Regions from separate parts of the Lysinibacillus sp. ACHW1.5 genome, predicted to be linked through region 2. Evidence: riboswitches for the same ligand, from Rfam matches in the RefSeq annotation. Region 2 holds a riboswitch; the other holds the start of a gene.

Region 1 (15,966 bases), 550 kb from region 2:
TACACAAGTTCTACCAGGTCCACAATTTACTTCAGCATTAATAATGGATTTAATCGAACAAGAAAAGGTTACATTAACTGCTGGTGTTCCAACCATTTGGATAGGTGCCCTACAGGAGCAGGAAAAGAAAGAACGAGATATTAGTTCTTTAAGAGCGATATGCTGTGGTGGATCGGCTTCACCAACTCGACTCATTCGGACATTTGAAGAAAAATATGGGATTCCTTATATTGTTGTCTACGGCATGACGGAAACTACACCAATCGTGGCATTGTCTAATTATATGTCATGGATGGAAGATTGGCCGATTGAAAAGCGTATTGAAGCTCGAGCGATGCAAGGGATGACAATGGCAGGTATCGAATCTAGTATTATTAATGAGGCGGGGGAGGTACCTTGGGATGGCGAAACAATGGGGGAATTACGTTTAAAAGGCCCATGGATTTCCAACGAATACTATCGTGATGAGCGAACAGCAGATGCCTATCGAGATGGTTGGTTATATACTGGTGATATTGCTGTACGAACAGCAGATGGCTTTATTAAAATTACGGACCGTACGAAGGATCTTATTAAATCAGGTGGGGAATGGATTTCCTCTGTTGATTTGGAAAATGCGCTGATGACTCATGATGCCGTTTTAGAAGCGGCTGTCATTGCCATGCCCCATGCTAAATGGCAGGAGCGTCCATTAGCTTGCGTTGTATTGAAAGAGGGACAATCAGTAACTGAACCAGAGCTTCTTGCTTTTTTAGAAAATCAATTTGCCAAGTGGTGGGTACCAGATGCAGTCGTCTTTCTAGAAGAAATTCCAAAGACATCTGTCGGAAAATTCCTGAAAGCGAAGCTGCGAGATAATGTAGCAGAAATTTATCCTAAATCATTGGTATAGGTAAAAGAGCGATTTCCGTAAATGGAAGTCGCTCTTTTTTGAGTTATTTAGTTAGCATATGGAAGACTTGTTCAACGTCTTTATCGCCACGACCAGAGATATTAATAATAATGCTTTCCCCAGATGATAAAGTTGGTGCTAATTTTAGAGCATGTGCGACTGCATGTGAGCTTTCAAGAGCAGGAATAATACCTTCAACCTTAGAAAGTACTTGGAAGGCATCTAAAACCTCTTCATTTGTCACGGTCACATACTCAGCACGGCCGATTGTTTTCAAATGGCTATGCTCAGGTCCCGCACCTGGATAATCTAAACCAGCTGCTATTGAATAGGTAGGGAGTGGGTTACCTTCTGCGTCCTGAAGTACTAAACATTTGAAGCCGTGTAGCTCTCCTGGTGTTCCTTCGTTTAAGGTAGCAGCTTTGTCTGGCTCTATTCCAATAAGACGAACATCTTCGTCTGCAATATAATCAGCAAATGCCCCAATGGCATTACTACCGCCTCCTACACAGGCAAGAACAGCTGTCGGCAGCTTTCCTTCCTTTTCTAATATCTGTTCACGACTTTCGCGGCTAATCACTGATTGAAAATGTTTAACCATTGATGGGAAGGGATGTGGTCCAACTGCTGAGCCTAATAAATAGAAGGTTGTTTCATAGTTTTCTACTAAGTCAGCGAATGCCTCATCTACTGCATCCTTTAAGCGGCCTTGCCCTTTATCGACAGCTACAACTTTCGCGCCGAGAAGTTCCATGCGAAATACGTTCAATGCCTGACGTTTTGTATCTTCCAAGCCCATATAAATCGTGCAATCCATTCCAAACATGGCACACGCTGTAGCTGTTGCTACACCATGTTGACCTGCCCCTGTTTCGGCAATCACGCGATTTGCTCCCATACGTTTAGCTAGTAAAATTTGTCCTAATACATTATTGATTTTATGGGAGCCTGTGTGGTTAAGGTCTTCACGTTTTAAATAGATTTTTGCGCCACCTAATTGCTTTGTTAAATTCTCTGCAAAATAAAGAGGGGATTTACGACCGACATATTCACGGAAATAGTAATCTAATTCTTGCTTAAAATCATCATCCTCTTTATACTTTTGAAAATTCTCATCTAGTCTATTTAAAACATTTTGAAGCTCCTTTGGAACAAAGCTTCCACCAAATTCACCGAAATATCCCTTTTTTTCTACTACTGTACTCATCTTAACTCGACTCCTCTATGCTAATTTTTCCAAAAAAAAAGCCACTCCAATCCCTCATAAAAAGGACGAGTAACCGTGGTGCCACCTTCATTCGCAATTTTTGCGCGCTTTCCTGCTCCGGTAACGGGGAGCGAAACGGCCTTACATTTGATAAGGCTGCTCTGAAGTCCATTCACAAGTCTGTACTACTGGTTTGCACCAACCACCAGCTCTCTAAAAGTAACAATGCTTGCTACTACTCTTCTTCCTTGCATTTATTAGAAAGAATTGTAGAGTATTTTCAGAATAGTGTCAAGAAAAAAGACGAATCTAAAAAGATCCGTCAGTTAAATCAAATTTTTAAAGTCAAGGCGTTTGTTTAATACATACATAATCGGTGCACCTACAGCTAATACAACAAATTCACCCGCCGCGACGGTTAGCCAAGTCCAGAAAAATGGCAACTCTAAAGCCAAGTTCAGCTCAAAGGCAATGATAAACATAGTACATGTAAAGAGCAATGTATTAATAATTAAACGTGCCCAAATATTTTTGACAAATTTACAGATTAAAATAAACAGGCCAAGAGTAATCATTGAATGACCTACACCAAACACTAAATCGTAAATGCCAAGTGGTGAAAAGAGATTAGAAATCAATACACCAATAATAATCCCTACGGCAAAGCGTGGATTAAAGGCCACTAAATGGTTAAACATCTCAGATACTCGGAACTGTACCTCTGTAAAACCAAATGGGGCAACAAGCATGGTTACAGCTATATATAGAGCTGCAATGATACCACTTGCTGCTAAAAATTTTATTTTCATATTCATTTCTCCTTAGTTTTTTTTCGTGGGATGGTTACGAACCACGGTGCTTTCACACAAGTAAATATTCTATTATAGATATCTAGTAGAAGTCAAATGTCAGACTTTGTCTATAATGTCCTATCGTCGCAAAATTGTCATAAATATTTTTTACTATGTTGAAAAAAGAAATCGATTAACTAAAACAGCGTAGTTTAGCGGTTTAAAGCGCCAAATTAAATGAAAAACTAAAATATTTTGTCACTTTTAAAAGTCAGAACATTCATAATGTTGTTGACGGAGCTCGATAATAACGATAATATAGCGATACATTCACACTTTGTTTGGATAAAGTGCGATAGATATTCGAGAATATAATCGGGGGGATTATTTGTGAAAAGCAATGTAAAGAAGTTGTCATTCCTTCTTTTTGGATTAGTGTTGCTTCTTGCTGCTTGTGGTAGCGGTGGCTCAGGTACAGCAGATTCAAAAGGAAATGAAAAAAACAATGCAAGTGAGAGCGGAAATGCAGACGATAAAACATATAAAATCGGGATTACTCAAATTGTTGAGCATCCATCGTTAAACGCAGCAACGGAAGGCTTTAAAAAAGCAATTGAAGATGCTGGCTTAAAAGTTGAATACGATCCACAAATTGCACAGGGAGATAACAGCCTTAACACAACGATTGCTAACAATCTAGTGAGTGCAAACGTAGATTTAATTTTTGCTAACTCTACACCTTCTGCACAAGCAGCTGCAACAGCAACAAGTGATATTCCAATTATTTTTACATCGGTTACAGATGCTGTTGGTGCACAGCTAATCGACTCAATGGAGAAGCCAGGGAAAAATATTACAGGCACAATTGATCTACATCCTGAAACGATTTCTAAAACAGTAGCATTCTTAAAAGACCTTGGTGCGAAAAAAGTAGGGATGGTCTACAATGCGGGTGAGCAAAACTCAGTTGCCCAAGTTTCAGAAGTGAAAAAGGTTATGGATGAACAAGGTTTAACGGTGGTAGAAGCATCAGCATCCACTTCAGCAGATGTAAAGCAAGCGACAGAATCTCTAATTGGTAAAGTAGATGCTTTCTATATTATTACTGATAACACAGTAGTTTCTGCTTTAGAATCGGTAATTGATGTTGCCAATACGAATAAATTACCATTAATCGTAGGAGAATTAGATTCTGTGGCACGTGGTGGTTTAGCGGCTTATGGATTTGAATATTTCGATATCGGTTATGAAGCAGGTCAAATGGCTGTGAAAATTTTAAAAGGTGAAGCAACACCTGCTGATACACCAGCACAATATCCTCAAAATCTGAAACTATTAATCAATAAAAAAGTAGCGGATGATTTAGGCATCGAAATGAAAGATTCTTGGGGTGCAGAAATTCTAGAACAGTAAAACGAAGCGGGGGAGAACTATCCCCGCTTTATCTTCATTTTACAAGCGATATAAATAATAAAGAGATTTAGGAGATGATTCAACGATGTTTTTAGCATTATTTGGCGCAGTGGAGCAAGGAATCATCTATGCAATTATGGCACTTGGTGTATATTTAACATTTCGGGTGTTAGATTTTCCGGATTTAACGGTTGATGGAAGCTTTGTAACAGGGGCGGCAACTGCAGCAACAATGGTTTTGCTTGGCTACCACCCAATCTTAGCGACTTTAGTGGCAATTGTTGCTGGATTTATTGCTGGATGTATGACAGGAATTCTTCACACGAAAGGAAAGATTAACCCGCTTTTATCAGGAATTTTAATGATGATTGCTTTATATTCAATTAATCTACGTATCATGGGGTTAACTGCAGAAAATACGATAGGTCGCCCGAATATTCCACTACTAAACTCTGAAACAATCTTTTCAAAGTTTCAATCTTTTTGGAGTAATTTAGGGATCGATGATGCTATCAATAACCTATTAAAAAGCATAGGCTTTCAGCATGTACCAGGTACATGGAGTGTGCTGATTGTTGTATTAATCATCACGATTTTAATTAAGTTAATAGCAGACTGGTTCTTAAAGACAGAAGTTGGGCTAGCTATCCGAGCAACTGGTGATAATAAACGAATGATTCGCAGCTTCTCTGCAAATACAGATACACTTATCATTTTGGGGCTAGGTCTTTCCAATGCGCTTGTCGCATTTTCTGGAGCTTTAATCGCACAATATTCGAAGTTCTCTGATGTTAGTATGGGGATTGGTATGATTGTGATCGGTCTCGCATCCGTTATTATTGGTGAAGCTATTTTTGGGACTAAAACTATTATCCGTACAACGTTTGCAGTTATTGCAGGAGCCATCATTTATCGTATTATATTAGCTTTAGCATTACGTGTAGATTTCCTTGATTCAGGAGACATGAAATTAATTACAGCGATCATCGTTATTTTGGCGCTGATCTTACCGCAATTTATTAATAAGAGTAAAGAACGTAAACGTAAAGCTAAACGTGCTGCAGAACTTTCACAAGTAAAAAAAGTAGAGCAGGGAGGTAACGGCCTTGCTTAAATTACATGGTATTAATAAGGTATTTAATGAAGGAACACCTGATGAGAAGATTGCACTTGCGGAGATCAACCTACATTTAAAGCCCGGTGATTTTGTGACAATTATAGGTAGTAATGGTGCAGGTAAATCAACGATGATGAATATGATTTCAGGTGCTTTAACACCCGATTTCGGTACAGTATTGATTGATGGTAATGATGTGACAAGTTTGCCTGAATATAAACGCTCTCAATACATTGGGCGTGTCTTCCAGGACCCAATGGCAGGAACTGCACCTACGATGACAATTGAAGAAAATCTAGCATTAGCATACTCTCGAAATAAACATAGAGGGCTACGCAATGGTGTGGACAAAAAGCGTCGTGAATTTTTTAAAGAATCGCTAGCGATGCTTGGTTTGAATCTTGAGAATCGTCTTTCTGCTAAGGTAGGTTTACTTTCAGGTGGGGAACGTCAAGCTTTGTCGCTCTTAATGGCTACCTTCACAAAGCCATCTATTTTATTGCTAGATGAGCATACAGCTGCACTTGATCCATCACGTGCAGAATTAATTACCCGTATTACGAAATACTTAGTGGAAAAAGATAATTTAACCACATTAATGGTAACGCACAATATGCAGCAAGCATTAGACTTAGGGAATCGTCTTATTATGATGGATAAAGGCCAAATCATTTTAGAAGTTGGTGAAGATCGCAAACATGAATTAACAATCCCTGATTTAATGTCCGAGTTTGAACGTATTCGTGGGGAAAAAATGAATTCAGACCGTGCTCTATTAGGTTAATATCGAAACGCTCATACACTTGTATGGGCGTTTTTTTATAGTGTTAGAAAAGTATTTTTATGAATGGTGAAAATACTTGATTTCTTAAGTGGGATTCCGTTCTATCTCATGGGAGTCAAGTAGCCCTCCAATCCAGCTCATCAATTTAGCAAAGGTCCTCACTACTCTTTATGGAGGGGCGTTGTCACACATCGTTTTTCCACAGTGTTAGTATGATAGAAAATGAAAGGACACAGTTTCAAATGGGTTGATTGGAGAGGAGTCAGCTCTTAGGGGATTTAGCGGCTCATCAGATGCCACCTGGACGCTGGCGGAACAGATATCGATCCCTCGCCTTGCCAGAATGTCTCTTTCCGCAGACGATATTGTTTTTTCAACATCAACTAGTTTTAATAATTTTTATTTAGGGAAATAAAACGATTGATAAATTTTATCACATAAAAAAGCCTCACTTTCAGAGAAGTGAGGCTCTTGATTTTAAACGAGTAAGCCAAATAGTTGAATATCGTTGTTTACTTCTTTGTATTTGAAGCCGAATTCATCCATTCGGGCAAGTAGTCCTTCATATTCAGCACGATCACCTAACTCAATGCCGACTAGTGCAGGGCCACTTTCTTTATTATTTTTCTTGGTATATTCAAAGGTAGTAATGTCATCGTTTGGTCCAAGTACACTAGTGAGGAATTGACGTAATGCTCCGGCACGCTGAGGGAAGCTGACGATGAAGTAGTAAAGTAAGCCTTCGTGTATAAGTGACTTTTCTTTAATCTCCTGCATTCGTCCAATGTCATTATTCCCACCACTGATGATGACAACGACTGACTTACCTTTAATTTCTTCTTTATAAAAATCAAGAGCTGCCACTGATAATGCTCCTGCAGGCTCAGCGATAATCGCATGTTTATTATATAGATCTAGAATGGTCGTACATACCTTGCCTTCAGGTACAAGAACAATATCATCTAAATAGCGACGGCAAACATCATAAGTATGATGACCGACGCATTTTACTGCAGCACCATCAACGAATTTATCAATCCAATCAAGAGCAACTGCGCCACCTTCAGCAAAGGCAGCCTTCATACTACCAGCACCAGCAGGCTCCACACCAATAATTTTACTAGTAGGAGAGAGATTTTTAATGTAGGCAGACACGCCTGACATTAAGCCACCACCGCCAATACTTCCGAATACGTAGTCGATTGGCTCCTCCATATCATTCATAATTTCTACCGCTACCGTTCCTTGACCAGCAATGACATCAAAATCATCAAATGGATGAATGAAGATTTTACCATGCTCTTCACAATAGCTCAACGCGCTTTCAGCAGAATCATCGAATGTATCTCCTGCTAAAATAATTTCCACATATTCACGACCAAACATACGTACTTGGTCTATTTTTTGCTTCGGCGTTGTTTGTGGCATAAAAATGCTTGCTTGAATTTTTAATTGGGCACAGGCATAAGCTACACCTTGTGCATGATTGCCTGCACTTGCACAGACAACCCCAGCATTGCGCGCTTCATCCTCGATTTTTTTAATTTTATAATAGGCACCACGAAGCTTGAATGAGCGTACATGCTGTAAATCTTCGCGTTTAATATAAATATTAGCTCCGTATTTCTCGGATAAATAGTCGTTTTTTTGTAGTGGTGTGTGCACAACTACATCTTTTAAAAAATGATGTGCAATCAGGACATTCTCCACTTGCACGGTTCTAGTATCAGCAACTTCCATAGTATTCATCCTCCGTTATACGTTTAAAACATTTATCTATGATAGCACACTTTATTTGCTTTTTGTGATTAATTTTTAGTAAATTCTAAATTTTCCGTGTCTATTTTATGATGTAAGCGTTTTATCTTGATATAGCTAATTATTTTATAAAGAAGCAATGTCTCAGACCTAGAATTAGCTCAATTTAAGGGGAGAAAATCTGTTGTTTCAAATCTAAAAAATACGACTCTCATAACAAAAATGGTCAAGCATATACTAGATTAGCTTAGGACAAGTAGGAGGGTATGTAGTGGAAATCATTCAAGGGATTTTATCAACATATTGGAAGTTTTTTGATTTGGCGATGTGGCAAGAAGTACTAATGGACCCTGTCTCCTGGGGACTAATATCCTCATTAATTATTATAGAAGGTTTGCTGTCGGCAGATAATGCACTGGTATTAGCGGTACTAGTGAAACATTTACCAGATAAACAGCGAAAACGGGCATTAATGTATGGTATGCTAGGTGCCTATTTTTTTAGATTTTTATTTATTGGCATAGGTGTTTATCTAGTAGAATTTTGGTTTATTAAAGTATTAGGTGCTTTGTATTTAGGTTGGCTTTGTGTAGCTCATTTCCTTCACATAGGGAATGAGGATAGTGTAAAAGAGGTAAAGAGGTCAGGATGGATGGTGCGTCTTTTCGGCACGTTTTGGGCAACTGTCATTTCTGTTGAGCTAATGGATATTGCTTTTTCAATTGACTCAATCTTTGCTGCGTTTGCGATATCAGATCAGGTCTGGGTGCTTTTAATTGGAGGGATGTTAGGCATATTAATGATGAGGACGATTGCAGGTGTTTTTTTAATCATCATTGAAAAAATACCAGAGCTTGAAGCAACAGCCTTCATAATTATAGGTGTCATCGGCTTAAAAATGTTAGTAAGTGTTTTCAATATCCACATCCCTCATTATTTATTCTTTCTTTTCTTAGTGATTGCTTTTTTCATCACGATCATTGTGCATATGATGAAGAGGGTAAGAGCTGCCTAATTAAAAAGTACTGTTCTCCAAAATGAGAACAGTACTTTACTTATTTTACATATTTATCTGGGTCAACAATATAGAACTTTTCAACATTAAGCCAGCTCTCGCTCATTGGTTCGCCGTCATCAATACGCTTTTCAGTCTCCTGCATCATCCAACCAGTCTGAGACGCATGGGCTTGTAATGCTTTTAATTTGTCCATTCGCATTTCCCGAATATCATAGACCACATGTGGTTCACCATTTTTTTCAATCGTATCATTGGCGAAGGCACAACCGAATATTTGTGGACGAGCAGCCTTTGGCATACGACGTACAGCTTCAACTACAGCCCGTGCTGTTGCTTCATGGTCTGGGTGAACAGCAAAGCCAGGTAAAAATGTGAAAATTAAAGAAGGCATTAGTTCTTCGATTAGCCCTTCCATTAATTTTACCATTTTCTCATCATCTTCAAATTCTATTGTTTTATCACGTAGACCAAGCATGCGTAAATCTTGAATACCCATTGCCTCTGCCGCTGCAACCAATTCCTTACGACGGATTTCAGGTAAAGACTCGCGTGTAGCAAAGGGTGGATTGCCTAAATTACGTCCCATTTCGCCTAATGTTAAACAGGCATATGTAACAGGTGTATTCATTTTCTTTGTATAGTAGGCGATGGTTCCCGCAACTGAGAAAGCCTCATCATCTGGGTGAGGGTACACAATTAAAATATGACGTTGTGGTTGTAAATTCAAATAGTCGTCCCCCTTAGTAAGTAAATGGCGTTTCACTAATTTCAAGCGCAATCGCCAATTTTCCAGAGTAGTCTAGTCCAGCCATTAATAAACGGCCTAAATCATCTAATTCAAAATGTGTAATGCCTTGAGCATAAACCCAGCCATGAGGTAATTTTAAACCCACACGATGAGGTGCATTATCTACAACCTTAGCAAGCTCATAGTTAATTTTAGCATTGCGAATAAAAGCACCTGCATTAAAAAACTGTTCATCATAGTGTGCTGCATAAGATCCGTTTGTCGTCTCAAGATGAATATAAACGTCTTTGTTGGCGAAAGAATTCAGCAATTTTTGCAACGTCTCTACTTGTACTTCTTGCATCTTAACACTCCTCTCGATCATTTCTCCTTTAAGTATAGTAAAAAAAATTCGCAAAGGGAAATTGATTGCTTTGATAAAAAAATTGATGATTTATATTTACAAACCTTAGCGCCATTTGGTCCAAATTTTTTGAAAGTGTTAGCATCCAGGGAAATAAATCATCATCTCTAAATCTATGACAAGTCCTTAAGCAATATTCTTGAAAAAATTATTGTAATGTATCAATATAGGGAGTGTGAAAATAAATATGTACAAACTGTGTCGTTTCGCATTGTATCCGTTTTCACATATAAAAAGATATTGCAACCATGACTTCTTCCTAATTCGTGTGTGTAAACAGCTCCACCTGTTGAAGTAGTATTATTTCGGAAATAATGAATTCTATCTTGGTACAATAGATGACGTTCCTTGAACAGGTGATGCAAGGTAGCTGTGAAAAAGGGAAGAAAAATGAAGCTCATTATCATAGTATAATAAAAACCGCGACTCTCTTTATGACGGAGAGTCGCGGTTTTTTATTGAAAATTAATGTAGGCTATGTATTTGTTAGTATCGATTGAGCTTTCGTTCTATTGTATCTAAACGATTATTAACATTTTGTAATTGTTTAAACATTTGCTTCATATAAAGATTTTGATCTTGGGTTTCAGTAGTTTTGGCTTGTGCCAATTCTTCCTCCTCCTGCAGAGCCAATATTGTGGCAAGGGTGGATAATGAGTAACCAAGTGTTAATATGATGGAGGCAATTACTTCAACTTTTGAAGAGGTGATTTCTCCAGCTAGTAAACCTGATTCTTCCGTTAAGTCTTCTACCTTGTTTTTTTTCATTTTTTCCCCTCCCATACAGCTAATATATGGGGTATGAGGCATTAACGTATCTTGTCCAATTTTAATCTTTATCGGATAAATACTCATCATTAAATAATTGTTTAGTATTTGTAATTTTCTAATAATTACATTGATTTTTCCATTTAAATATAGCATTATAGTAGGAATAAACAAGATGTTTAGAGGGGGAACTGGAGTGAATAAGGACTTTAAATATTGTAAGGAATCAAGAGTGATGCGTACAAGTCGTGTATTTCCAAACGATGTGAATAATCATAATACATTATTTGGCGGACGGTTGATGAGCGATATTGATCAAGTTGCTTCCATTTCAGCTGCAAAGCATAGCAGAAGAGATTGTGTTACAGCCTCAACTGATTCAGTCGATTTCCTACATCCCATTCGCCCAACAGATTCGGTTTATTTCGAATCCTATGTAGCTTGGACGGGAAGATCTTCTATGGAGGTTTTTGTCAAAGTCATTTCTGAAAACTTGAAAACTGGGGAGAGAAAGGTGGCAGCGACTGCATTATTAACTTTCGTGGCATTGGATGAAAATAACAAACCAGCACTGGTCCCACGAGTAATTCCTGAAACAGTAGAAGAGACAAAATTGCATGAAACAGCTTCAGAACGAGCGAAGGCCCGTGCAGAACGTAAAAAGGAAAGTAAAGCGTTAGCGCAATTTATATCTATGAATGATCCATGGGATTATCGGCTAGAAATGATGGAGAATTATATGTAAAAAAAGGGATGTCTCAAATGACTTTGAGACATCCCTTTCATCCTTATATTTCTGTTACTGTTACGTGTGGAGCACCAAAGCGAGATTTCGCACCATGCATGACAGGACCTACATATTCATTTAGCGCCCAGCCATGTGCAATAGCTGCGGATACAAACTCTTTTGCTTCAATAACAGAATCTTTAATAGTAAGACCATTCGCAAGGTTCGCTGTGACAGAGGCAGCAAAAGTACAGCCTGCACCGTGGTTATTTGTAGATGGAACTTTTTCAGATTCTAATAAGTAGAATGTTTCACCATCAAAGAATAAGTCTATTGCTTTTTCAGTAGCTAGAGCTTTTCCACCTTTAATGACAACAGCTTTAGCCCCTAGTTCATGGATTTTACGAGCGGCAATCTTCATGTCGTCAATGTTTTTGGGTGTACCTGTGCCAGCTAATTGTCCAGCTTCAAAAAGGTTTGGTGTTGTTACTGCTGCTAGTGGTAAAAGATGCTGAATCATGGCATCTGTGTTACCTGGATTCAGTACTTCATCGTCACCTTTACATACCATAACAGGATCGATGACAATATTTGAAGTCCCTGAATTTGCAATAGCCTTTCCAGCAATACGAATAATTTCTTCTGTGGAGAGCATCCCTGTCTTAATGGCATCAATTCCTGTGGAAAGAGCTGTGTCAATTTGTTTTTGTAGTAAATCGGTTGGCAAAGGTGTGACGTTATGTGTCCAGCCATTAGGGTCCATTGTTACGACAACTGTTAATGCCACCATCCCATATGTACCGTGCTCTTGGAATGTTTTAAGGTCAGCTTGCATTCCTGCACCGCCTGATGTATCTGAACCTGCAATTGTTAATGTTTTTTTTAGAGTCATGTAAAGGATCTCCTTTATCGTTAAGAGTTATAAAATTAACATCTAGTATAGTCCGATTCTGATTCTATAAAAATAGCCAGAATACTATATTTTTATATGGTCAGTTTCAACTGATGCTTGAATTCATCTTTCATTTTTTGTACCGTTGTAAGAAGAGAAAGGGGCTTAAAGAACGATGAAACAAGTATTCCCGAATGATTGGCAAGAAGTACTCAAAGAAGAATTAGAAAAACCATATTATCAAAAACTACGTCAATTTGTCGCAAATGAATATTCGACACAAACTATTTATCCACCAATGAATGATGTGATGAACGCATTTTATACAACAGCATATCATGATGTGAAGGTTGTTATTTTGGGACAAGACCCTTATCATGGGCCTAATCAAGCGCATGGGCTAAGCTTTTCTGTTAAACCAGGTATTCCACATCCTCCTAGCTTACGGAATATGTTTCAAGAGCTACAGGATGATTTAGGCTGTCCAATTCCTCAAAATGGAACGCTAACAAAGTGGGCTGAACAGGGTGTTATGCTATTAAATACGGTTCTTACAGTTCGAGCAGGACAAGCGAATTCCCATAAAGAACAAGGGTGGGAGCAATTTACCGATGCTGTTATCGATCTATTAGCTGCAAGGGAAGAACCACTAATTTTTGTATTGTGGGGCAAACCAGCGCAACGCAAAAAGCAATTAATCCGAAAATATAAAACACCACATGTCATACTCGAAGCGCCACACCCAAGTCCATTAAGTGCTTATCGAGGATTCTTTGGTAGTAAACCTTATTCAAAGATTAACCAACAATTAGTGGAGTGGGGCAAGCAGCCGATTGATTGGTGTTTAGAATAGATTGGCACAAATCGTTTGCTTTATACGCTTTAGCAATCATGTTACATTTAATATAGAAGAAAGTGAGGGACATTGATGAAGGTGAATTGTTTTAAGTGTCAATTTTTTAAAGTAACCTGGGACCCTCAAAACCCACGCGCATGTGCAGCTTATGGCTTTAAAACAAAGCAAATACCATCCGTTGTTGTGAAGCAATCCTCGGGTGTAGATTGTTTAAAATTCGTACCAAAAGTAGAAAGCGGGAGAATGTAATGATTTCTTATCAGGCCGTTATACAGCAACTTGAAAAACAATTATCTAACGCAACAAATGCGGGGAATGATCAGCAAATTCGTGAGGCACTTACAGCCATTCGAGCATTATGTGATGTGGTGTTAGATTCTTCAAGTGATGCACCATCTATCACTCCTCATAAGCATGTACCGCAAATGCTTGTGTCAGAGTCAAAACCATCCACTTTATATACAACAAAGATTGAAGAAGATGGAGCAAATGGTGATTCCATTTTTGATTTTTAATCCATTTTAAAGGTAGGGTAACGAAAATGAAAAGATTTATCGTGACAGGTGCTCTTCATGGCCTATTAGCAGTAGCATTCGGTGCATTTGGTGCACATGCTTTAAAGGAAATTTTAGATGAATATAGTCGAGGTATTTGGGAAACGGCTGTTCAATATCAAATGTTTCACGCTACAGGATTACTAATCATTGGTCTGTTAATGAGCTCTAAACTATTAGGTGAAGTGAAACAATTAAATCTAGCAGGTATTTTCTTTAACCTTGGTATTGTTTTCTTTTCTGGGAGCTTATATGTTCTGGCGATAAGTGGTATTAAAGTATTAGGAGCTATTACACCAATTGGTGGCGTACTATTTTTAGCGGGATGGCTACTTATTATTTTAACTGCTCTCAAGCATGCTCGCTAATTTTAAGCTGACTCTCTTACATTATTTGTAGGGGGGTTTTTCTTTGTTATGAGTCATCTTTCAAAGATAGGGATTTAAATCCTATCCATTTTGTAAGAATTTATAGTACACTACTAATATTACTTGCAATATTTCGAAAATACCAAAAGTGAGGTTACGTAGTATGGAAAAACTATTTACATTACTGGATGCTAACTATAATGAGATGGTAGGGATTCGTCGCCATTTACATGAATACCCTGAATTATCCTTTGAAGAAGTCGAAACGCCATCCTATATAGCTACTTTTCATAGAGAATTGGGTCATGTGGTTCGAGAAGGAGTGGGAGGACGTGGCGTCGTAGCGATATTACGTGGCAGAAAGCCTGGCAAAACGGTGGCATTACGAGCTGACTTTGATGCATTAGCGATACATGAAGAAAATGATGTACCTTACAAATCTAAAATAGCTGGAAAAATGCATGCATGTGGACATGATGGACATACAGCTACATTGCTTGGGCTAGCTAAGGCATTGAATGCGATGAGGGACCAAATTGAAGGCACTATCGTATTTATTCATCAGCATGCAGAGGAAGTGGCGCCAGGTGGAGCTAAGCCAATGATTGAGGATGGTTGTTTAGAAGGAGTAGATGTTATTTTTGGTACACATTTATGGGCACCTACACCATTAGGAGAAATATTAGTGAAAGATGGAGCCATCATGGCTGCCGCGGATAAAGTAGAAATAACGGTTCAAGGAAAGGGTGGTCATGGCGCAGAGCCTCATCATTCTATTGATGCAGTTACCCTAGCCTCCCAATTTGTCGTCAATGCTCAACAGCTTGTTTCAAGACGAATTGACCCATTGAAATCAGCTGTTTTAACAATCGGTCATTTTGAGGCAATTAATCCGTTTAACGTTATAGCTGATCGGGTAGTTTTAGCGGGGACAATTCGTACATTTGAAGAAGAAGTACGCATACAAATGGAGCAAGAGCTAGAAGCAGTATTAAATGCGACTTGTCTGGCATTTGGGGCAAGTTACGAATATCGCTACACAAGGGGTTATCCACCTGTTTATAACCATCAGAGAGAAACTGAGTTTTTGGCACAATTGGCGTCGACTGTACCAGGGGTAGATCAAGTAATAACATGTCCGCCATTTATGATTGGGGAAGATTTTGCGTATTATTTAGAAAAAGTACCAGGCACATTTTTCTTCACAGGAGCTAAAAAGCCAGAATGGGAAACGGCCTATCCGCATCATCATGCACGCTTTGATTTTGATGAACGTGCTATGCTAATTGCAGCAAAAACCTTAGGTAAAGCAACCTTAACGTATTTAAATGAAAATTGAACATAGCGAAGGATAAAAATCCGCATACGCCCATCGACTTTTGGTCAGTGAGTGTATTGCGGATTTTTACTTAGAGATAGAATTATGGATTTTGATTAAAGTAAGCCATTTCCTCATCATACTCTGCAAAATCGAAATAAATCATAGGGAAAAGAAAACGATGATTAGACTTAAGCTCACGAATAATGACATGATCTCGACCAGCTGCTTCTACCACACCCCGAACAGTTTTTGTGTTTTTTCCCTGCTCTACTGCGTGCTCAAAAGAAAAATGGAAGGTAGCTGGTTTTCCACGGTTCAAACGTAAAATATTTTCTATATAGGACTCCTC
Region 2 (15,966 bases):
CTTGTAAAGTGAATGAACGTAAATTTGTAAAGCCAGCAAAGTAAGGCATGATCTTATCTACTTCTTGCACCCATTCCCCATTACCAATTTGAATGGAAACATCATTTAAAGTTAAATGCTCCAGCACGTTGTTCGTAAATGGCTTGCTATTCACCTGAAAATTACATTCATGACAGTTTAGCATTTTTACATGCTGTAAATTGAATAAGTCATTGGTTTCATAAAAGAGAGTCTCATTTAAATTGATTGCTTGCAAATGAGGTAGGTCATTTAATGAACGAATACCATTAAGAGTTCCATACTCCATGACTGTAAGCTGTTCTAGCTGTGGATATTTCAGTAGCTCTGCACCATTCAATTGCGAATCCGATCCACTTATAGAAACCGTCAAATCTCTTAAAGCGGGTGCCTCTAGCTTTGGTAAAAATGAACTCTTCAGCTCTGCCTTTTTCAAATGGGGCGCTACAATCGATGAAATATCACCATGATAGCCAGTTAACGATAACTCCGTCAATGACGTTAGACTGTTAACCATATCCAACAATTCCACTTGACCAGGAGAAGCTAAACGTAGCTTTGTTAAAGATGACATATTTCTAAGTCTATCTAAATTGATGATATTCATGTTTTCAAGATCTAAAGATTGTAGTTTAGGCATGTTTTGTATAAAATCAAGCGTTTTTAAATTTCTTACTGACGTAAGCTTCAATTCTTGTAATTGAGTCAATGAGTAAAGTGGGCTAAAATCCGTAGCTTCACTAATGTCTATTGCTAACGATTCTAGATTAGTTAGTGTAGACAGCCACTTTAAATCATTAATTGATTTTAAGGAAAGTGATTTCAGCGATAATTTATTTAGAATCTGAAAATCTGTCACCTCTTCAGCCACATAAGATAGTTCTAGCGATTGAAGATTGGGGAACTCTAATAATAAAGCAAGTTCATCATTACTTCTAATTTGGATAGAGAACTCTTTAACATTTGACTTATCACTAAAATATCCTGCGATTTTACTAAATGATTCATTAAAACTACCTGTATAACTTTTTAAGTTTTCAAGATGTTGGAAGCTTACTTTTTCACTTTGTGATATTTCATAATCATTCATGAGCTTTAAAACCGTTAATCCAGTAAAGGCCTCAAAGTCCTTTTGTTCAATTTTTTGCGTATTTAATAATTTATCCATAATGATATAAGTAGAAATTTTAGCTTCCTTATTTGTAAAAGGATCTTCTAGACTATAATCAAAATGCCATTGATCATCAGAATAGTAGGCAGCCAAATATCGAATACTTGCAATCTCTTCTTTTGCTGGCATCGTCTCACCTTTATCAAAAATATCTTTTAAAAAGAACAGAAGAACTTCACTTTCAGGCATTGTTCGAACGGATAGTTCTTCACGGTTTCCATCCTCTGTTTGATTACTACTTAAAAGGAAATACCCAAGGAATACACACATCATGACAATTGGTATCATAAAGAGCAGTTTTAAATTTGTTTTTGGACGGGATGTTGTATTCGGAGAAGCTGTTCCATAATAATTATTAATCGTTTGATCAACATAATAAATTTTATTCTCTTTCAACATGATTTCCGTGTCACAAAAAGGACATTTGAATGTTTGCTCTTCTTTATATTCAATTTTCCCATTACAATTTGGACAATTTAATTTAATAAATTCCACTGGCAGCCCCCCAGCACTATTTTTCCATTAAGCTTAGTTGTCTAAAAAATAAATGTCAATATTTACGAAATATAGGCAAGCAATCTAAAACTAAATTTTAAGTGCCTAGTCAGCTTTTTGAATTCTCCATAACAGCAGAATTGGAAACATCTAACTAAATTTACAATAACCCTATACTTGGATTATTAAAGTTTGCCCAGGCTATATCACTGTTAATGTACCTAACCATTCTATAGGCTACTGGCTTAAAACCGCACTTAGGCCAAAATGTCGATGCAGCAAGATTAGTTATTCTCCAATCTGTAATGATATTCTCATAGCCCGCCTCTTTCATCCTTCTATAGCCTTCATTCATCAGCTTTTTTCCCACGCCTCTTCCCATTTGAGAAGAGTAAGTACCTGCAATCGTTAGCTCTATTGCATGCTCAGGTGTCATCAAATCTGAATGTATAGGATAATATTTTTGAAATCCTAATTCCTGCCCATCCTTTACTGCAACGAAACATGTATCATCATTCTCCTCTACTATATTTTTATATGAGTCTTTTATGCTCATGACAACCTCAGGGAATACAGGCTCAAATGTAGGTGCGGAATTTTGATACGATTGAATGATCTTAGACATTTTCCCCAGCATTTCACTATCCATTTTATTTGCAACCCTAATCTCTGCATTACATATATTCTCAAATGGTTTATAATCCCCAATGTTCATGACCCCATGTACTTGTTGTATAGAAAAGCTTAATCGTTGGTAGGCATCATAGTAAGCCTGATTTCCAAGAGGGATGATCGTGTAATGCATAAAGCAACCTTGCTCTAGCCATACCACTGAAATCTCTGCATATAATTTTCTAATAAGCTCAGCGGATTGATCCTTTCTGATTGCCAATCCTTCATAGGGTACCCATACATGTCTGCCTCTTAGAGAGTCATTCTTGATGACTCCGATTAAATATCCTACTAGGTCATCTTTAATAAATGCTCCAATCCCCTTAATAGTATGATGAGCAAATAAGTTTTCAAGCATATTTGTTATATGTTCAGCATGAAGACAGCTGTTGTTTAGAAATGGATATACTTCACCCTCAAGGCTCTGTCTATTTTCGAGTAATTCAGCCATTGTGGGTACATCATTCACATCGATTGTTTTATATTTATATTTTCCCACTTCAACTCTCCCCCTAAATTTCTACATTATATTACATATTATATCATTATAGATAATACAGGATTTTGTTGGATATTTTTAATTACTTTCTAATCTATGAGAGCCAAAGTCTAATTACAATGATGAATTTCTATCCTTAAGCTAAGCCAATTAACTATGTAGAAATAAAATAAATATGATATCTTTTTGCAAGGTAGTATTTTGGAAAGAGAGGATTTTTAGCAATGAATCAAAAAAATTTCTGGCTTGATTTACCACGGCCATTCTTCATTTTAGCTCCAATGGAGGATGTGACAGATGTTGTATTTCGTCATGTCATTCAAGAAGCAGGGAGACCCGATGTATATTTTACGGAATTCACCAATACGACGAGCTATTGTCATCCAGAAGGGTTAGATAATGTGCGTAACCGCTTAGCTTTTACAGAAGATGAACAGCCTATTGTTGCACATATTTGGGGGGACAACCCTGAACATTTTCGTCAAATGAGTATTGGTATGAAGGAACTAGGCTTTAAGGGAATTGATATTAATATGGGCTGCCCAGTTGATAATGTAGCAGAAAGAGGTAAAGGAGCTGGATTAATTCTTTATCCTGAACGAGCCGCAGATATTATTCAAGCAGCCAAAGCAGGGGGCTTACCCGTTAGTGTCAAAACAAGACTTGGCTTTACAGATGTAGCAGAATGGCGTGAGTGGCTTACACATATTTTAAAACAGGATATCGCCAATCTTTCTATTCATCTCCGTACACGGGAAGAGATGAGCAAGGTCGCTGCACATTGGGAATTAATTGGAGATATCAAAAAACTACGTGATGAAGTTGCTCCCAACACATTACTGACGATCAACGGTGATATTCCTGATCGTTTAACAGGTCTAAAACTAGTTGAGCAATACGGTATCGATGGTGTAATGATTGGGCGCGGGGTGTTTTCAAACCCATTTGCCTTTGAAAAGGAACCTAAAGAGCATAGTGCCAAAGAATACCTTAATTTACTATACTTACACCTTAATCTTCATGACCACTATTCCAAGGAATTCGAAACACGTTCATTTAAAGCATTACAACGTTTCTTTAAAATATATGTACGTGGCTTCAAAGGGGCTAGTCAATTGAGAGTTCAATTACTGGGTGCACATTCTACGGATGAAGTCCGTGAATTACTAGCTACGTATATTGCCCACGAACTAAAGGAGAAAAAATAAGAGGAGATTGGCTATCGCCACTCTCCTTTTTATTTGCTTTTACTTGTAATCAAATCCTTCTTTAGAGGAGAATTGTCTAAAACAAACACTAGCATATAGGGAAAACTAATCTAATTTCTCATAAAAACATTTTATGATATGATGTTTAAATTGTGTGTCTACTAAGTAACACCGTTATATTCATCAAAGAAAGAGGTATTTATGCATCATACACAGTTATCCAAACAACATTGGTTACTTATCTTAACACTTGCATTATTAACATTTGTTCTCGGGACAAGCGAATTTGTTATTGTTGGGATCTTAACTGAAATTTCTTCAAGCCTTCATATGACAAATGCAAAAGCAGGCACACTCGTTTCTGCGTTCGCCATCACATTTGCCATCGCTACACCACTCGTGATGTCAGCAACAAGCCATTTTCCAAAGCGTAAATGGATGTTGTTTTTGATAGGTTCCTTCATTGCCTTAAATGCTCTGTGTGTAATTTCAACGAGCTATATTATGCTCCTTATACTTCGAGTTATGACCGCGATTGTAACAGGTGTATTGATCTCTCTAGCCATGATTGTTGCAAGCGAAACCATGCCGATTAATAAACGCGGCCTTGCTATATCATTTGTTTTCGGTGGTTTTACACTGGCCAATGTAGTTGGAGTACCCATTGGAATTGTAATCGCTGAATGGTACGGCTGGAATGCCACTTTTATGTTAACCACTCTTCTCGGAGGGTTGGCGTTTGCGGCATCTTTTTTTGTCTTACCTACTCGACTCAGCCAAGTACGAAGCTCAATACGGGATCAATTTTCTTTAATGATTCAGCCTCGAATTTTAATTGCCTTTTTCATTCCTGCTCTCGGGTTTGGTGCAACCTATGCAGTCTTTACGTACCTTGTTCCTATTTTAAAGGGAATGGGTGCACCAAATAATTCTATAAGTTTAATCTTATTCGGCTACGGCTTTCTTTCGATTTTCAGCAACATTCTTGCCGGTAAAATTGCCACTCACAATGCCATCGGCCGACTTCGGTTTGTCTTTCTCGCACAAGCTATTGTATTGACAAGCTTATTTTGGACAACAAACCATTTTATTTTAGGATTAGCGAACATCGGACTAATGTCACTAATGGCCATCCTCTTAACAACATCTACTCAACTTTATTTAATAGATTTGGCCGAAATTTATAAACCAGATGCTAAAGGACTCGCTGCTTCTCTTATGCCCGTGGCAAGTAACGTAGGCATCGCTTTTGGGTCTGCATTAGGCGGCATTGTATATCATCAAGGAAATTTGATGAATGTCACATGGGTCGGTGGTATAGTTGCCGTCAGTGCAAGTCTACTAACTTTCTTTAGTTATCATTTAGACCTTAAACAAAAGAAAACAGCATAAAAAATGCAAGAGGTACCTTAGAAAGAATATAAATCAAACAGACCCATTCGAATAAAGCGAATGGGTCTGCTTACATGTAATCCGTATCTTCATAATAAGGAATAATTATTCTGAAATAATATATTCCCCTTTCATTGGACCAATTTTATTTAAAATAATTGCACCAATCATTTGTATAATTGTCTTCACAATAATTTGCCCCAAAATGGCGGCAGGTACCGCTTCCCATGGCAATATATTGGCACCAAGTGGACTTAAGCCGATTACTACGAAAATTGCAGAATCTAGAAATCCTCCAACAATACCACTGTAGAACACACGCCAAGCCATTGGTAATTTTAATCGAGTATAAATTTCAGTATCAGCCGTTTCAGCGACAACAAATGATAGTGCTGAGGCTACTACAATTAAAAGTGTATCACCTAGTAGGAATGACACCACAGCTGATAAAATTAAAGCTGTAATAATAAATAAATACGTCTTTTTTCTACCATATTTATTTTGTACTAGATCCCGAAAAATAAAGGTTGCCCCAATTAAAAGCGTTCCCATTGGGACAATAAACATACCAAAATGGAATGGTGCAAATGCTGCCGTTACCACATTAGCAATAACAATAGATAATAAATAAAATAATATTCTCAAACTATTACTCCTCAAGTAAATTTAATTTTTGTAAGAGTACCCTACACGCCTCTTTTATTTCCCCAAACAAGGGCATGTAACTGTGGCAGTACCTTAACATCTCTTAAATCCTCATCCTTCATTACTCTATCAATTAGTGCACGATATTTATCCAATAAATGCATTATTAATAGTGAATCATCAGTTGTCGTGAGATTATCATTACCGACTTGAAGATAAAAGGGAATCATGGGATATCGATGGTGAATTTGTTTAGCATAATCGTAATCCTCTTGATTAAAAACGACTATTTTAAGGGATACATGGTGATTATTGTTTCGATATTCAAGTTTTTCGAAGATATAAGAAAGCACCGAGTAATCTGTGGTCATCCCAGAGCTAGGTGGTTTTGGTGAAATTGTCAGTTCATCAACCTCATACATCCATTTTTGCCACCTACTCCCCTGTGTTTCCACCCCAATTTGTATATCATTTTCTTTTAAAATGGCAATAAGCTCTGCTAGATTCGGATTGAGTGCAGGATTACCCCCTGAAATCGTAACAAATGAAAAACCATTGCCTCCAAGCCGCTTCAGCTCAGACCAAATCTCTTCCGCTGTCATTTGGACAATAAGGTGCTTTCCACTGCCATCCCACGTAAACGATGAATCACACCAAGAACAGGAATAATCGCAGCCCGCAGTTCTTACAAACATTGTCTTCTGGCCAACGATCATACCCTCTCCTTGAATCGTTGGCCCAAAAATCTCGATAACAGGTACTTTACTCAACTTCCATCCACTCCCTTCTAGCTTCTGCATAGCTTGTTGGAGTCTCGTAAAGCCTGATAAACTCTACACGTACACCGTTATATCCTTCATCACGCAAGGCCTCAGTCAACTTTTCGTAAATCCAAACAACAATATTCTCTGCCGTCGTATTCATGAGTGGAAGCGTTTCATTTAAATAACGGTGATCCAAATGAATCTCTATTTTTTGTTTCCATATTTCTTTTATATCGCCGAAATCGATCATCAAACCACGTTCATCAGTGTAGCCACTCAGTCCTAATATGACTCGATAGGTATGCCCGTGTAGATTTTTACATTTCCCTTCATAATGATGTAGATGATGGGCAGCATCGAAGGTAAATTCTTTGCTTATGAGAACACGCTTTGCATGATATTTCAATTGATTTCTTTGAATATCCACATCAATTCTCTGGAGTCTCTCAACGATTTTAAAATCTGACATGCCTTAAGACTCCTTCCTATAACTTAAATACTCATCAAGCCCTTTATTTCGTAATTTACATGCTGGGCATTCACCACATCCATCTGCTATAACACCGTTATAGCAAGTCAACGTTCTTTGTCGTACAAACTCAAGTGCCCCAAGCTGATCAGCTAATTCCCATGTTTGTGCCTTATTCAGCCACATCAAGGGTGTATCAATCACAAAGGAATCATCCATCGATAAATTTAACGTTACATTTAAGGATTTAATAAAGACATCTCGGCAATCCGGATAGCCACTAAAATCAGTTTCACAAACACCTGTTACAATATGCTTTGCCCCTACTTGGCTCGCTAAAACGCCCGCAAATGAAAGAAAAAGGAGATTGCGGCCAGGCACAAAAGTCGATGGGAGCTCACCATTTTCTCCGTCCTTCACCTTTATGTCTTGTCGTGTCAATGCATTCGGAGCAAGTTGATTCAGGAGAGACATATCAAGTATGTGATGCTTGATACCAAGCTCCTCTGTTATCACCTTCGCACAGTCAATTTCAAGACGGTGCCTTTGACCATAATCGAAAGTTACTGCCTCAATCTCTTCAAAGCGTTCTTTTGCCCAGAACAAACAAGTTGTGCTGTCCTGACCTCCACTAAATACTACAATTGCTTTTTCCTTTTTCATCTATAAAAACTCCCTTATATCGAAAAAACAGCACTCTAAGAAAAAGTGCTGCTTTCTTCTTAGTTTTTTTAAGAGGGTAGCTAAAAACCTCTGTCTTGCTTCATTTATCGATTATCAATTTTTTCTGGGTTAAGATCGTGGTTCATTAAACGATAATTGGCGATTTCTTCGTATTTAGTTCCTGGCTTCCCATAGTTACACCATGGATCAATCGAGATACCCCCACGTGGAGTAAATTTCCCCCAAACCTCTATATATCTTGGATCAAGTAATGCAATTAAATCATTCATAATGATATTCACGCAATCTTCATGGAAATCGCCGTGATTTCTAAAACTGAATAAATACAACTTTAGAGATTTACTTTCAACAATTTTTTTATCTGGGATATATGAAATGTACATCGTAGCAAAATCCGGCTGATTTGTAAGCGGACATAAACTAGTAAACTCTGGGCAATTAAACTTAACAAAATAATCTCGATTAGCATGAAGATTATCCACTGCCTCTAATACCTCAGGTGCATAATCATAGGAATACTTTGTACCTTGATTACCTAATAGGGTCAAATCCTTTAATCCTTCTTCATGACTTCTGCCAGACATAAAAAAACCTCCTTGTAAAATGTTTCCCAACACTTTTCAAGAGAGGCATCACCAATCATTCTATTTAAAACATAAGTAAACAGATAAAAAAAAGCCACGTCCGATATGGACATGGCATATTGTCATGTTTCCATAGTTTTTTATAGAGGGTATCAGCTATGAACCTCTCCCGTTCTAGTCCGGGCATTCTTTTCTTCAATATCGTACAAAAAATAATACAGGACGTCAAATAGATTTTTTATAAAACTCTTAAATGATAAAAAGTACGAATTACTGTAAGTCTATACTCATTTGAAAGTTCTACTTTTTTATTAAATTACTAGGAAAATAGAATTAATCCATTTTTGACAAAGTAATACTAATTATCAATATTTTGAGATTTTTCAATATTCCGATATTCGAATTATCTCACCTGTGATAAATTGGAAATATCACATTAAACTGAAAAGTGTGATAATTAAGAGCGGAGGGAGAAATGAGATTTGAAAAAGTTTAAGTTTACGAAGTTTTTAAGTAGTATGATAGCTTTCGTTATGGTGCTTTTTCTATTGGTTCCATTATCGAGTGCTAATGCTGAAGATTCGAAGCCATTCAAGCAGGATAGCCAAAGTGAAAGTATATTTCAATTAAAGGCGGCTATCGCTGAACAGCTAAGCTTGTCTAAAGATGGTCCAACTCTTCACGAAAGCTTACAAAATGTATCAGGCAATCAAGAAGTTGCAGTCATCGTACATTTATCTGAAAAGCCTGTGGCACTAGAGCAAGGAATGAGCCAATTGAAAGGCCAAAAGTTCTCTAATGCGCGAGCAAATGAAGTTCGATCAAATGTAAAATCTCAACAAGCACAAGTTAAGAAAGAATTAGCTACTAAAAATGTTCAAATGACTCAAGGCTACACATTTGATACTGTTTTAAACGGTTTTGCAGCAACTGTGAAAGCAAATGATCTCCCAAAGCTGCTTTCAATAGAAGGAATAACATTAATTGAACCTGATGCAATTGTTTACGCATCTGAAGATAATACAATGAAATCATCAGAACTGATTAAGGAAGATCAATTAGAGGCTCAAATGAATACAAGTATTTCTTTCCTCGGCATCGAACAGCTTTGGAATGAAGGAATTGAAGGACAAGGTATAAAGGTAGCAGTATTAGATACTGGTATTGACACAGATCACCCTGAGTTCGCCGGAATTTACAAGGGTGGGAAAAACTTCATTCCAAATTCATCAACTTACACAAAGCCTCGGGCAGATGACGATGCATCGGAAACCTTGCCTTCTGAGCGTCCTGCTGGAACACCTGAATTTAATGAAAAGGGAAGCTCGTTCTATACTTCTCACGGTACTCATGTTGCTGGAACTATTGCAGCAATTGGAGCTAACAATTTCGGCATTAAAGGAATTGCTCCAAAAGTAGACCTTTATGCTTACCGTGTTCTTGGTGCATATGGAAGTGGGGCTACATCTGGTATTGTTAAAGCAATTGAAACGGCTGTCACAGAAAAAATGGACATAATCAACCTTTCTCTTGGTGGGGGGGCTAACTCTGAAACGGACGCTGGTTCATTTGCTATTAATAATGCAATGATGGCTGGAACAATCGGAGTAATTGCAACAGGGAACTCCGGCCCAAATCGAGGAACAATGGGCACGCCTGCAACCGCTCGTTTAGGAATTGCTGTGGGTAACACAACAAATCCAGAAACAATGTATAACGGTGAAGTGAATGTTACAGTTGGTGACTACAACTTAACAAAACAGCTCCCATTAATGGGAACAACTTTTGGAAGGGATTTAGCAACACAGCTTCAAGGAGAATTTGACCTAGTTGCTATTCCTGGAAACGGAGAAGTAAAAGACTATGAGGGAATCGATGTAGAAGGTAAAGTGGCATTAATCTCTCGTGGCAGTATCGCATTTGTTGATAAAATTGCGAATGCAAAGGCAAATGGAGCAGTCGCCACAATTATTCATAACTTTGCTGGTGGAACAAATGCACCTAATATTTCAGGTACATTCCTGGGTGATTCTTTTGCTTTTCTACCAACATTTGATATGTCCCAAACGGATGGCAATGCAATTCGTGCTGCATTAGCCGGTGGAACTGGAAAAGTTAGCTTTAGTCAATTTACTTCTACAAAGACACTGGGAGATGAAGTAAACGATTCAAGTTCCCGTGGCCCATCTACGCCAAACTTTGATATTAAACCAGATGTAAGTGCACCTGGAACAAACATTATGTCAACGATTCCAATGTATAAAAAGGATTTCCCTGATGCTGATTACGCAGAGGCATATGATCGTAAAACAGGAACTTCTATGGCAACACCGCATATTACAGGTATTGTTGCATTACTTAAACAAGCAAATCCTGATTGGAATGCGTTCGACATAAAAGTGGCGCTTTCTAATACAGCAAAGGTTTTAGATAAAACAAAATACGATGTGTTCTCTCAAGGTGCAGGTCGTGTAAATGCTTATGCTGCAGCACATCCAGAAATTCTTGCCTATGCATTGGATAGTGCAATTTTAGATGGAACAGGAGCTGTTTCAGAAAACTTAAAAGGGACAGTTACTTTTGGTCCACAATCACTTAAAGACCAGGATATTTCCGTAACAAAACAAGTTTTAGTAAAAGATATAAAGGGGAACGGCGGTAATTATAATGTATCAATTGATGTGACAAAATCATTTGGTGATGCAACTGTTACAGTCGACCAGCCAACATTTAATCTAGTTGGTGAGCAAGTGTTAAATCTTACATTAACGGCTTCACAAGCTACAGCTCCAAACGGCTCGGAAATACTGGGGTATATTCACATCAGCGGTGGTGCTACAGAAATTTCATTGCCATTCGCAGCTGACTTTGGAAGCGAGGCAGTAACTGAAATTAAAGATTTAAAGATTACAGAAACAGATCTATCCTTTAATGGAGATGGCGTGAAGGATTCAGCTGTACTTTCATTTACATTAACTGGCGATGTAACAACTAACTATATCGAGCTATGGGATATTATGAATCCTCAAGGTGGAGAATATGGTGATGGCTACATCGGTTATCTACATGCAGGTACTGCGCTAGGAAAAGGCTCTTATACGCTGAATATCGCTGGGCAATACAAACCATGGGGAACAGAACCTGCCACAACAATTCCAGATGGTCTCTATACTATTGACTTTACTGGTCTTGCGGCATCAGGGGTAGTTTCCGATTATGTTGGACCAATTATCGTGAAAACAACTAAACCAGAAATTACTGGTTCAGTAGCTGAAGGTGTCGCTACAGGAAAGGTAACAGATAAGTATATCGACTACAATGAAGAGTTATATTTATATGGTTTAAACTACAATTTAAATGATAAATTAAAAGCTTCCTATATTGCGACTGTGAATGGCGAAATACAAGCGCCAGTTCCTTTTGAATTAAATCAAGACGGTAGCTTCACATTCCCAGTAACAACAGAAACTAATGCTGTATCAGTAAAAATTCAAGACGCTGCAGGGAATGTTGGTGAAGCATTAATATTTGAAAAAGATGTAGTTGAACCAAAAGTAACACTTTCTGTCAATCCAACTGAGCTAGACCTAACAGCTGGGGAATCTGCACAACTTACAGTAACAGAGACAACTACTCCTCCAGAAGGTGAAGCAACAGAGGAAGATGTAACTTCAAAAGCTACTTATGTTGTGGGAGATGAAAATGTTGCAACAATAGCAAATGGATTAGTAACTGCTATAGGTGAGGGCACGACTACGATTACTATTTCATATGGTGATCATGAAGTTACGGTAAATGTTACAGTAAAAGCACCTGTTGTAGAAACACCAATCGTAACACTAGAAATTGACCAAGCTCAGGTTGAAACTAGAATAGGTAAAGAGGTTATGGTTAAGATTACTGAAGTAACTACTTTTGAGGGTAGAACAACAGAAAAAGATGTTACTACGCTTGCAACCTACGAAGTAGCAAATGATAAAATAGCTACTGTAAAAGCAGGGGCTGTAAAAGGTAAAGGTCAAGGTACTACGACAATTACAGCAACGTATGGTGACCACACATTAACATTTGATGTATTAGTTGAAAAGCCGGGCAATGGTAACGGCAATGGCAATGGCAATGGCAATGGCAATGGCAACGGCAATGGCAACGGCAATGGCAATGGCAACGGCAACGGCAATGGCAATGGCAATGGCAATGGCAATGGCAACGGCAATGGCAATGGTAATGGTAATAATGAAGTTACCGAAGTTGAGTTATAATTAAACAAGTACCGTTCCAGCAAAAAGAGAAATTGCGCTTTGCAATTTCTCCTTTTGCTATTTAAATTTCACTTACTCATGATAAGGTTGGCTGTAACGAGTCTATGTGCAGTTTTTCTGTACAAGCTTTATCTAGTAATCATATATTTAATGCAAACCCATAAGAGATCCAAACCTTACCATTCAGAACCTTTTAGTTTTATTTAAGCATTGTCGCAGTTAAAAATTCTCGTGTTCTCTCCTCTTTTGGATGATTGAAAAATTGTTCAGGTGTGCCGCGTTCAATAATTCTCCCATCATGCATATAGACAATCCAATCAGCTACCTCTTTTGCGAATCCCATTTCATGGGTTACAACAACCATAGTCATTCCTTCTTCAGCCAAATCTTTCATGGTTGTTAAAACCTCTCCCACAAGCTCAGGATCGAGTGCCGATGTTGGCTCATCAAAAAGCATAATGTCTGGTTCCATCGCAAGTGCTCTAGCAATCGCCACCCGTTGCTTTTGCCCCCCTGATAGTTTACTAGGATAGACATCCGACTTATCCTCCAAACCTACTTTTTTCAGTAATTGTTTTGCTTTGATGATAGCTTTTTCTTTGTCTACACCCTTTACCATAACAGGTGCTTCAATAATATTTTCTAAAACCGTTTTATGTGGGAATAAGTTGAAATTTTGAAACACCATCCCAACCTTTTCTCTAATCTTGTTAAGATCATCTGTCCGTGGATTGACTTCATTTCCCTCAATTATAATATTGCCATTATCTTTTCTTTCTAAAAAGTTCAAGCAGCGAAGGAGGGTGCTTTTTCCTGACCCACTCGATCCTATTAGACAAACAACATCGCTCTCGTAGACTGTCATGTCGATATTTTTCAATACATGTAAGTCTCCAAACGATTTATTCAATTGACTTATTTTAATCATTTCCTTAGTGTCCAATTTTTTCAGCTCCTATCTGTCGCTTACTGCTAATTTTAGTTCAGTTCGGTTCACTACAAATGTCATCAACGCTACCAGCAATAAATAGTAGACTGCTACAATGAGTAAGTAGGTCATTTCATCGAAATTATTCGACCCAAGTGTTGTCGCCACATTAAACAGCTCATTCATGGAGATAAATGCGGCTAACGATGAATCTTTTAAACTGATGATAAATTGATTGCCTAAAGGCGGCAACGCTCTACGGAATGCCTGTGGGAGAATAATCCTTCTTAATGTCAGTGTCTTTGTCATTCCCAACGAGCGTCCTGCTTCAAATTGGCCATTATCGACTGACTGAATTGCTCCACGAAGGATTTCAGAAATATAAGCTCCATTATGTAGCGCTAGAGCAAGTGAAGCAGCCCAAAAATCAGGAAGAAGGAAAATCCCGCTAATTCCGAAGTAGAGGATAAATATTTGAACAATCAGTGGTGTTCCTCGAACCAAATAGACATATATATCTGAAATAAGTTCTAAAATTTTTATATTAGAAATTTTTAATAAGGCAAAGACTAGTCCGATGATGATTCCCAGTAAGATAGAAACCACCGTCAGCTCTAATGTTAAAAGCATAGCTTTAAAGAATACACCTTTTGTTTCGATTAGTATTTGAAAAAAATGCGAAAAACTTGGCAAAGTACTACTTCCTTTCTTTTATAGCATTGGTTTATTCTGATTTTTTGGTAATGTCCTCACCAAAATATTTGATACTGATTTGAGTCAATGTTCCATTTTCCCGAAGTTGTTCCAAAGATTCATTAACTCGCTTCACTAGCTTTGGATTATCCTGAGGCAACACAATCGCTTGTTCACTGCGATTAATTAATTGCTGTCCCTTAATCTTAAAACCTTCCTTTTCAGCAGTTTTTCCTGTAACAAAATCTGTGATTACTGCATCATGACGCCCACTACTCAACGCCTTTAATGCCGTAATATCGCTGTCATATGTTTTGATGTTGTCTGTATACTTGGAAGCTGTATCGGCATATGTTGATCCTTTTGCAACAGCTACTTCCTTTCCCTCTAAATCTTCAACAGTCCTAATTTTACTATCCGGTCTGGTGAAAATTTTCGGTCCTGAATAATAATAGGGGGTAGAGAAAGAAACATGTTTACTCCGCTGCGGGTTAATCGTGTGACTTGCAACGGCTGCATCCGCTCTTCCTGTTTTCACCCCTTCCACAATCCCTTTGAACTTGATTCGTTTCTGAACCGGCTCAAGGCCCATTTCCTTTGCAATCGCTTCTCCAACCTCAATATCAAAGCCCGACATTGTAAGATCGTCATTTATATAACTAAATGGCTTAAATTCACCAGAAGTAGCAAAAACAAATTGATTTTTATTGATCAGTTCAGATCCATCTTCAAGCTTCTGCTTCTCTCCACAACCAGATAACAAGCAGACTACGATTGTGCTAAAGACCAATAGTAACTTTTTACTCAACAACATGTTGCTATAACTCCTTTCTCTTTCGTTTATTCCTACAATACCTCTTGCTATATAACTTGCTTATGCTAGTTAATACCCAATCCACTCCCAATAAAACAAAAAAGTATCAGGCACTTTTAATAGTGCCTGGTACTTTTTCTACAAAGTTCGCATTTCAGTGTGGTCGTTTTTACTCTCCAAGCCGGAAATAAAAAATGGGAAATTACGTTAAAATATATGCGTAAGTAGTTAAACAAAGGTAGTAATCAACCACTTTTTACTATATCCTGTGGCTTGTGCAACAACGATGATTAATTCTTTATAAAACGCTCTCTCCTTGAATTTTACGTAGATCCCTTTTGAATCGAGGACTTTAATTAAGAAAAGTACATTTTCAGACCGATTTTGTGTCGTCTCAATTACGACCACTTCATCGGATAAAATAGATGGATTTTCGGGTAACGCAAACGAGTAACAGAAAAATACCCTTCCTCTGTCATTGGATTAAACCGTTCGTAATCTAAGTAGCCACGGCCAAAGATGGACATGCATTCTTTGTCATCAATGAATACTTCTAAATGATGGTGGTTATTTTCGATGGCATTTGTCAGTACGGCTTAATCCGGATAACAATACCCTTTTTCCATATAGGCAAGGCGTAAATGAAGCTTCACACCAGATTTCGTTTT

What was found. A riboswitch is a leader RNA that binds a small molecule or an ion and turns the genes downstream of it on or off. The one in region 2 is predicted to bind preQ1.
Region 1: linked by a shared signal. The riboswitch ahead of L6W14_RS02325 (QueT transporter family protein) and the one ahead of queF (preQ(1) synthase) in region 2 are both predicted to bind preQ1.

What each region holds. Positions count from the first base shown of each region.
Region 1 is NZ_CP091777.1:498,604-514,569, forward strand. Features, by position in the region: gene L6W14_RS02315 (long-chain fatty acid--CoA ligase) at 1-892, shown strand, start outside; gene trpB (tryptophan synthase subunit beta) at 936-2,099, opposite strand; T-box leader at 2,158-2,357, opposite strand; gene L6W14_RS02325 (QueT transporter family protein) at 2,426-2,908, opposite strand; PreQ1 riboswitch class I at 2,915-2,959, opposite strand; gene L6W14_RS02330 (ABC transporter substrate-binding protein) at 3,281-4,303, shown strand; gene L6W14_RS02335 (ABC transporter permease) at 4,389-5,417, shown strand; gene L6W14_RS02340 (ABC transporter ATP-binding protein) at 5,410-6,204, shown strand; gene ilvA (threonine ammonia-lyase IlvA) at 6,682-7,944, opposite strand; gene L6W14_RS02350 (TerC family protein) at 8,234-8,977, shown strand; gene bshB2 (bacillithiol biosynthesis deacetylase BshB2) at 9,018-9,707, opposite strand; gene L6W14_RS02360 (YojF family protein) at 9,721-10,071, opposite strand; gene L6W14_RS02365 (hypothetical protein) at 10,618-10,899, opposite strand; gene L6W14_RS02370 (acyl-CoA thioesterase) at 11,096-11,644, shown strand; gene thiD (bifunctional hydroxymethylpyrimidine kinase/phosphomethylpyrimidine kinase) at 11,688-12,518, opposite strand; gene L6W14_RS02380 (uracil-DNA glycosylase) at 12,694-13,371, shown strand; gene L6W14_RS02385 (hypothetical protein) at 13,447-13,623, shown strand; gene L6W14_RS02390 (YwdI family protein) at 13,623-13,889, shown strand; gene L6W14_RS02395 (DUF423 domain-containing protein) at 13,916-14,296, shown strand; gene L6W14_RS02400 (amidohydrolase) at 14,460-15,635, shown strand; gene gerQ (spore coat protein GerQ) at 15,718-15,966, opposite strand, start outside.
Region 2 is NZ_CP091777.1:4,500,054-4,516,019, forward strand. Features, by position in the region: gene L6W14_RS22675 (leucine-rich repeat domain-containing protein) at 1-1,684, opposite strand, end outside; gene L6W14_RS22680 (GNAT family N-acetyltransferase) at 1,845-2,855, opposite strand; gene L6W14_RS22685 (tRNA dihydrouridine synthase) at 3,080-4,063, shown strand; gene L6W14_RS22690 (MFS transporter) at 4,265-5,455, shown strand; gene L6W14_RS22695 (VUT family protein) at 5,561-6,100, opposite strand; gene queE (7-carboxy-7-deazaguanine synthase QueE) at 6,142-6,870, opposite strand; gene queD (6-carboxytetrahydropterin synthase QueD) at 6,863-7,333, opposite strand; gene queC (7-cyano-7-deazaguanine synthase QueC) at 7,337-7,996, opposite strand; gene queF (preQ(1) synthase) at 8,101-8,601, opposite strand; PreQ1 riboswitch class I at 8,728-8,774, opposite strand; gene L6W14_RS22720 (S8 family serine peptidase) at 9,084-12,863, shown strand; gene L6W14_RS22725 (amino acid ABC transporter ATP-binding protein) at 13,063-13,791, opposite strand; gene L6W14_RS22730 (amino acid ABC transporter permease) at 13,819-14,484, opposite strand; gene L6W14_RS22735 (transporter substrate-binding domain-containing protein) at 14,516-15,298, opposite strand; partial or broken gene L6W14_RS22740 (IS4 family transposase) at 15,632-15,966, opposite strand, start outside.